Regions from separate parts of the Neorhizobium sp. LjRoot104 genome, predicted to be linked through region 2. Evidence: predicted binding sites of a transcription regulator. Region 2 holds the regulator's gene; the other holds the start of a gene.
What was found. The regulator LexA, encoded in region 2, represses DNA repair genes until DNA is damaged. The targets are predictions, from matches to a motif close to TGTTCNNNNTGTGTTCNG.
Positions count from the first base shown of each region.

Region 1 (4,194 bases), 650 kb from region 2:
GCTTTAAGTTTGCGACCTGGCCTGCGGACGATTGTTTCGGTGTTTTGAATGAGCTGCGATTAGTTCGGGCGGTTTGCGCCTTCGTAGTAGTCGCCGCGGTCGACCGAAGCCTGGATCTGGTTCTGTTGATCCTGAGCAATGCTGCCGGTCTGAACATGATCGACGGTAGCGGAGGCCTTGGAGGCGCCTTCATAATAGTCGCCGTCAGCGAGGGCGACGGAAGCGAACGAGGCCGAAGCGATGAGGGCTGCGGCGATAGCGGAAGTGATCTTGGTCATTGTCTTTATCCTTGGGTTATGTTCGGTTCGGTCTTGGGTCGAACCGGAGTGAATTTTTGTTTGCGATGCTGATATCGGACCGATCGGTTCGATCCGAAAGCCCTCGTTTCGGCGACTGCTGTCAACGAAACGTTGACAGCGAAAACGGCGCCTCAGAAATACTCGTAAAAAGTGCTGAGCGTGCTAATTTTTTGCGAAATGCCACAAATAAACCGATTAAGTTACGATTTGGTAAGATAAAAAATAAGCAAAAACAAATAGATATGTAGTAAAAAGGAGTTATGCACCCTTGGCGTGTTGGTTTTCGCGTATCGTGTCTTTTTTGTGGCTTTTTTGCGGCATAAATCGTGTTCAAGGGGTATGCAAGTTTTTCACAAAACTGTGACATTGGAAATTCCACCAAATTGGCGGTCAAAACCGATGCCATTTCCGTGATCAGATTGCCTTTTCTTGATGCGGCGCAGCAAAAGATTCAGTCAGCCCTTGACGGATAGAAGCGAAAAATGGCCGCAGCCGTTGCCGGCGCGACCATCTCAGCACTTCTTATATGGGACGATATCCGGGCGATCGGCTCAGAGGCGCGTCCACGTCTGCGACTTGCAGAGGATGGCGAGAACGCAGCCCTTCATCTTCAGCGAATTGCCGCTGACCGAGCCGGACCCGCTATAGGTCTTGTCTTCCGCCGGGTCGGTGATCTCGCCGCTGTATTCGCCGTCCTTGCCGGAGAGCTTGCCGATCTGCTTGCCCGAATGTTTGCCGGTCTTCAGCGTCACGCAATAGGCGGTGCCGCATTTGCCGATCACCGCGGTCTCGCCGCTGGCGGTCTTCCAGCTGCCTTCGATAGGCTCGGCGGCCATGGTTCCGGTCGCGGCAAGCGTCAGCGCCGCAACAAGCATCAGTCTGCGCATCATGATTGTTTTCCTCCTTCGCTTCGCCGCCAGTCCTTCAGAAGCGCTGGGCGGCGCGGTTTCCTCCAATTCGCACCCCTCTGCGCGAACTCGGTCCGAAATTTATCTTACCCGCACGTAAAGGTAAATATCGGATTGGCTGGAAAGGGGGGAATTTCGGCGCCGGGGAGGGCCGGGTTTTCCACAGGACCATCGATGCGACCCGGATTCGTGGTTAGCGATCAGTTTAAATCGTTTTCTAAATTTTTCGTAAAAATCTCCGCAAATTCCTTAAAATGCAAGGCATCCGATGTTTAACAAAAACTCAAGTTTACGAAGCGTTTGAACTTTGTTTTCGTTGAATTAATCATGCTTTTTAGGCGTCTTTTGGAAGGTTTGCCGCATAGTGAAGTCATCAAACGAGCGGAAAAAACCGCCGGCCGGAAGGATCGAAACAGCCGCTTGAAGACGGTGATCCGGACGGAGCCCGAAAGGGCAAAGACAGGGCAGACGACGAACAACAGGCTTTAACAGGGATCAAACCGATGGCACGCTTTGAAATGAACAATTCCGGAATGGCCACCATGGGTGGCGAAACCCGCGCCGACACTTTCTGCGAAATGGGCCTGATGTATGCGACCGGCCGTGGTTGCGACGTCGATCTCGTTTCCGCTCACAAATGGCTCAACATCGCCGCGATCAAGGGTTCCGACCGCGCCGCCGAGCTGCGCGCCGACCTCGCCCAGACGATGAGCAAGATGCAGCTGGCCGAGGCACTCCGCGCCGCTCGCGAATGGATGACCATGCACTGAGCCCTTTTGAGGGAGCGTTATGGTCGATGAATTGACCGGCCCCGCAAGAGGGCCGGCGGGAGAACAATCCAAAAGGCATAAACCCAAAAGGGGATCGGGAGACGAGGCGGTCGGATCTGGACGGGGGCCGACGCCTGAAATTGAGACCGCGACCGGCAGGAACAAGGCCGGCGCGGTCGCTTTCTTTTGGCTTCAGAGAGCCTTCAGTACCCGCGGCAGCGCTTCTTCGAAGAGCGCCATGTCCGGCTCCGGTCCCGTGCTGACGCGAATGCAGCGGTTGAGCGGCGCCACACCCGGCATGCGGATGAAAACACCCTGCTCCATCAATCCATCGACGATCGAACGCGCATAGGCGCCGTCGCGGCCGCAATCGATCGCCACGAAATTGGTCGCCGAGGCGAGCGGCTTCAGCCCGTTGGCTTCAGCGATCGAGGCGATCCGCTCGCGCGAGGCCTTGATCTGCCCGATCACGTCGGCGAGGTAGGCCTGGTCTTTCAGCGCCGCAAGCGCCGCGGCGACGCCGATCCGGTTCATGCCGAAATGATTGCGGATCTTGTCGAAGGCCTCGGCCGTGCCGGGTGTCGAGATCGCATAACCCACCCGCGAGCCCGCCATGCCGTAAGCCTTCGAGAAGGTCCGGGTGCGGATGATGTTCGGCTGGTCGATCAGGGCGGAGATATCCGGCGTCGCGCCGGCCGGTCCTGTCTCGCAATAGGCCTCGTCGAGAATCATCAGGCAGGTTTCGGGCAGCGCCCTGGCAAACGCGGTGATGCTGTCGGCATCCCACCAGCTTCCCATCGGATTGTCGGGATTGGCAAAATAGACGAGCGGCGCGTTTTCGCGGCGGACGGCTTCCATCAGCCCGTCGAGATTTTCCCGATCGTCGACATAGGGCACCGTCACCAGCCGGCCGCCATGACCCGCCACATGGAAGTTGAAGGTCGGATAGGCGCCGAACGAGGTAACGACCGGCATGCCGGGCTCGATAACCATCCGCACGATCAGCCCGAGCAGGCTGTCTATGCCTTCGCCAACGGCAATATTGTCGGCCTGACAGCCCAGATGCGCGGCGAGTGCCTGTTTGAGCTCGAAATTTTCCGGATCCGCATATTTCCAGGTGCCTGCCGCCGCGGCACCGATCGCCTCGATGACGGAGGGCGCCGGCCCGAAACCGTTTTCATTGGCGCCGATACGGGCTTTCACCATGAGGCCTCGATTGCGTTCGATAGCCTCGGGACCGACAAAGGGGACGCTGGCGGGAAGGGCGCTGATCAGCGGTGTAAAACGCGAGAATGCAGGCATGGACTTCAGTTCCGGTTCTCTAAAACCGGCACACAATAGGATCGATTCACCGGCATGCAAGTCTGCTCGAGACCGATTGGGCTTCATCGCCGCTAAATCTTTCGCCTCCCGTTTGAAAAGCGCGTCGAGCCTTTCAGGGTGCTCGATCGAAACCCATCGCAAGCTCTCGGCTTCGACACGTTCTCCACTCTATATATAGAGAGTGGAAAACGGCGGCCGACCGGAGGGGCTCCACGTCGCCGGATTTCGGCCGCCGGCCCGTCCTTCGGTCAATGACTCGTCTCGAAGCTCAGCCGGATCACGTGATGCAGAAATTCGGCATCGATCAGCATGTTGAAACCGATCGTGACCCGTTCTTCTTCGCGGCGGATCACGGTGCATCCGATATCGTCGTGGATGCCGAGGATTTCGAGGAAGAAGTTGTTGGGCATCGGCAAGGTCGGGCCGACCTCGATTTCCGCACCGTACAGCGAGATGCTGCGGATCAGGCACCGGAAGCTCGTCTTGGTGCTGAGATGATGACCGACGAGGATGACCTTGCCGGGACGATCGATCGTGAACTTCTCGAAAGCCTGGTCGCGCGGGCCGTCTTTTCTGGTGTCCTGGTCCATATTCAAGGGCATGACACCCTCCTGTTTCATTCCTGCCATGTGACTATATTCCTCCCGCGCTGACACATTCTGAAACGGAATGATAAAATACGACGGATATCGCCGAAAAATCCGGCATTTGATCGCCGACGAGGCGGCTTTTGCCTTGCGTATGGAACAGCTGCGAACTCAAAGCGCGTAATCGGGCATGTCGCGTTGTTGACGGACCGGTGTCGCGGGGATACCCCTTTCGATCGGATCAATGGTGCTATCTCAAGGGACACCATGATCGGTATGGGGAGCGAAACGTGACGGGCAGGTTGGT
Region 1 is NZ_CAXURS020000001.1:779,948-784,141, forward strand. Features, by position in the region: gene ACSQ8R_RS03940 (hypothetical protein) at 60-278, opposite strand; gene ACSQ8R_RS03945 (DUF2147 domain-containing protein) at 851-1,186, opposite strand; gene ACSQ8R_RS03950 (sel1 repeat family protein) at 1,711-1,977, shown strand; gene ACSQ8R_RS03955 (pyridoxal phosphate-dependent aminotransferase) at 2,170-3,279, opposite strand; gene ACSQ8R_RS03960 (PilZ domain-containing protein) at 3,549-3,902, opposite strand; gene ACSQ8R_RS03965 (NAD(P)/FAD-dependent oxidoreductase) at 4,178-4,194, shown strand, end outside.
Region 1: ACSQ8R_RS03950 (sel1 repeat family protein) is a predicted target of LexA. The motif match lies at 1,505-1,522, and genes of this name have one in related genera.

Region 2 (4,194 bases):
ACAATCGGCGGCCGCGCCCGCATTTCACCCCCGTCGGGACCCGCCCTGCCGGGCCTCAACGACTTTGCCTTCTCGTCCTATTTCGACGGCATCGGCGCGGTTGGATTTTTCTATGGAGCGCCGAAGACGCAGGCTGCCGCCCCTTCACCCCGGGGCTGGATTGCGGACGTCGAAACCCGACTTTTCGATCTGCGCAGCGCAATCGCAACCCGTATCCGCGAGACCGTGCCCGGAGATCCCGGCGCCTTTGCCGCGGCGATCGTCACGGACGAACGCCGGGCGATTTCCGAAGACACCACCGAGGCGCTGCGACTGTCGGGCCTCGCCCATATCGTCGCCATTTCCGGGTTGAACATGGCGCTCGCCGCCGGCATCTTTTTTGTCGGCGTACGCACCGTGCTTTCCGTCTTCACAGGCTTCGCCCAGGCCTATCCGGTCAAGAAGATCGCCGCACTCGGCGCCCTGACGATGGCGACGGCCTACTACCTGATCTCCGGTTTCGGCGTTTCGGCGGAGCGGGCCTATATCATGATGGCGATCATGCTGGTCGCGGTGCTCTTCGATCGGCCATCAATCAGCCTGCGCAATGTCGCGCTGTCGGCCCTGGTCATCATCGCCATGTCGCCCTCGGAAATCCTGGGCCCGAGTTTCCAGATGTCGTTTGCCGCCACCGCGGCCCTGGTCGCCGGCTACGCCCTCTGGAAACACAGGGCGGAAGGCCGCGATCCCGAACCTTTGCCGTTCCGTCACCCTGTGGTGACGCCCGTGCTGGCATCCTGGAATTTTGCGGCCGGCGTCTTCGTGACATCGCTGATCGGCGGCATCTCGACAGCAATGTTCTCGGTCGAGCATTTCCACCGTATCGCCGCCTACGGCCTAGCCGCGAACCTCGCCGCCATGCCGATCATCTCCTTCGTGGTCATGCCCGCCGGGCTGGCCGGCATGCTGCTGATGCCGTTCGGCCTCGATGCTCCCTTCATGAAGCTCATGGGCCTCGGCCTGGAATGGGTGATCGCCATCGCCAAGCACATCGCCGCCTGGGGCGGCGATGTCGGCACAGGGCGCCAGCATCCCTGGTTCCTGACCGTCTCGACCGCAGGTTTTCTGCTGCTGACGCTGTTAAGGACGAGACTGAGACTGATCGGCCTGCCGCTGATGGTGACCGCCCTGGTGCTTTCCTGGCATGAGCGGTCGATGCCCCTGCCGGATATACTGATCTCGGAAGACGGGACCACGGTCGCCCTTTTAGACGGGGAGAGGGTCGCCATCAATCGCGCCCGCCCGCCCGACTTCATCTACGACCAATGGAAGAGGGCTCTTTTGCTCGGCGATCCCGTCAAGCCTGAAATGTCGCCATCCAGGGACAAGCCGCCCGACGACAAACCGCTCGGCGACAAGCCTCCCGGCGAGAAAACAAACGAGCGGCGCGAACTGACCCCACCGGAACTCGAAACGGCAAGGTCGCAAATGAAACGAGCGCCTGCCGGCCGCTTCACCTGTCAACAGAAAGCCTGGTGCGCGGCACGCACGGGCAAGGGAATTGTTGTCGCTATCGAGGACGGCCGTTATGCCGGTGCCGCCTGCGACGCCGCCACTCTTGTCATAGCTCCGCGTGCCCGCTTCGACCAATGCCGGTCCGGCGCGCTGATGATCAATGGCGCCACGCTTCGCAAGGCGGGTGCCCTGGAGATTTCCCTCAACGAGGCGGCCGATATACGGCGCTGGAAGGTCCGTGCCGCCATGGAGGGCGAGGACCGCCCCTGGAGCCGGCACCGCCACTATGATTGGCGAAGCCAGGGGTTCGATAGGTCATTGCCGGAACCGCTCCGGCAGCTGATCAATGATACCGGCGGATGAGGCCGACGAGCTTGCCCTGGATCTTCACCCGGTCCGGCCCGAAAATCCGGGTTTCGTAGGCGGGGTTGGCGGCTTCGAGCGCGATCGAAGCGCCGCGGCGACGGAAGCGCTTCAGCGTCGCTTCCTCGTCGTCCACCAGCGCCACGACGATATCGCCCGGATTGGCCGTATTGCTGTTGCGGATGATCACGGTATCTCCGTCGAGAATGCCAGCCTCGATCATCGAATCGCCCTTGACTTCGAGAGCGTAATGTTCGCCGGAACCGAGCATTTCGGCCGGCACGGCGATGTCATGCGTATTGTTCTGGATCGCCGAGATCGGCACGCCGGCAGCGATGCGGCCCATGACCGGAACGGTGGTGGCGTTCGATACGTCGTCGTTGGCGGCCGGCTTCTGAGGTGCCGCGACGGGCTGCGGCTTGCCGAGGCTGCCCTCGATGACGCTCGGCGAGAAGCCGCGGCGGGGCTGGATGCTGGGCGAATAGGCTTCCGGCAGCTTGATGACTTCGAGCGCGCGGGCCCGGTTCGGTAGGCGGCGGATGAAGCCGCGTTCCTCGAGGGCCGTGATCAGCCGGTGGATGCCGGACTTGGACGCGAGGTCGAGAGCGTCCTTCATTTCGTCGAATGACGGCGGGACGCCGGATTCCTTCATGCGTTCGTGAATGAACAGAAGCAATTCCTGTTGTTTGCGCGTGAGCATCTTTTGGCACCCTCAGAGTCGGAAACAAATCCAGAACGGACACTATATGTTCCATATGTGTTCCGCAAGCCCCTAAAATTATGTGAAGTATGACGATTTTTCTTCATAGATGCGTGCCAGATATCTCGTGTCACACCACTTGCGCGGCGCGAGCCCGCTGCCAAAGTAGCTTTGCGATTCCAATTCCGGGGGCCCTCGCGTGAACGCAAGACCAATCGATCATCTCGTGCTGCCGGTGGCGGGACTTGCCGCTGCGCGTTCTCGGCTCACGAAGCTTGGTTTTACAGTTGCGCCCGACGCTTTTCATCCTTTCGGCACAGCCAATGCTTGCGTGTTCTTCTCGGATGGCAGCTATCTGGAGCCGCTGGCGCTTGCCAATCGCCGCCATGCAAGCGCTGCCGCCAAACGCGGTAACGTTTTTACCGCCCGCGATCTGGCCTTCCGCAAGGGGCGCGACAGGCAGGGGCTCTCCGCGCTCGTCATCGCCACGGGTGACGCGATGGCCGATCACGCGCGTTTCAAGATGCGTGGCATCTCGGCAGGCGACGTGCTTGAATTTTCCCGCGGCATGACCCTGGCCGACGGTTCCGAAACGCAGGCGAGCTTCCGGCTGGCTTTTGCGGGTGATGACCGCGCGCCGGATTTCCTGATGTTTTCGTGCCAGCGGATCAATCCCCTGCCGGCCGATCGCGACGAACTGGAGCGCCATTCCAACGCCGTCACGGGGCTGAGCGAGGTCATCCTGTCGGCATCGGCACCCTCCGATTTCGCCCCCCTGGCGGAGCAGGTGCTGCTGACCAAGGCCAAGCCGGAGGCGGCGTCGATCGAACTTGCCGCGGCCAATGCCCGCATCCGCATCCTGCAGGATCAGCAGCTCGAAGCGGAATTCGCCCTGCCGTCGATGCCGGGTGGCGAGGGGCTGCGCGGCCGGGTGATCATCTTCAAGACGACGGATCTTGCCGTGACAGAGATCACCCTTGCTGCTAATGACGTCGCATTCGTCCGCCGGGAGGGCCGTGTTCTCGTCTCGGCGGCGCCCGGCCAGGGTGTTTTGTTCGGCTTCGAGGAATAGGTTCATGGACGTTACCGCAAATTCCAGCGTCTCCGTAGGCGAAGGAGACGGCAAGGTGGTTTTCGCGCAGGACGCAAAACTGTCGCTGATCGCCGGCCCCTGCCAGATGGAGAGCCGCGACCACGCCTTCATGATGGCGGGCGAGCTGAAGGAACTCTGCGGCAAGCTCGGCATCGGCCTCGTCTACAAGTCCTCCTACGACAAGGCCAACCGCACGTCGATTTCAGGCAAGCGCGGCATCGGGCTCGAAACCGCCATGGAAATCTTCGCCGACCTTAAGAAGGAATTCGGCTTTCCGGTCTTGACCGACATTCACACGGAGGAGCAGTGCGCAGTCGTCGCCGAGACGGTCGATATCCTGCAGATACCGGCCTTCCTCTCCCGCCAGACGGACCTGCTTGTCGCAGCCGCCAGGACGGGCCGTGTCATCAACGTCAAGAAGGGCCAGTTCCTGGCGCCCTGGGACATGAAGAACGTCCTTGCCAAATTCACACAGAGCGGCAATCCGAACGTGCTGCTCTGCGAGCGCGGTGCTTCCTTCGGCTACAACACGCTCGTCTCCGAC
Region 2 is NZ_CAXURS020000001.1:1,426,306-1,430,499, forward strand. Features, by position in the region: gene ACSQ8R_RS07325 (ComEC/Rec2 family competence protein) at 1-1,857, shown strand, start outside; gene lexA (transcriptional repressor LexA) at 1,838-2,557, opposite strand; gene ACSQ8R_RS07335 (VOC family protein) at 2,757-3,629, shown strand; gene kdsA (3-deoxy-8-phosphooctulonate synthase) at 3,634-4,194, shown strand, end outside.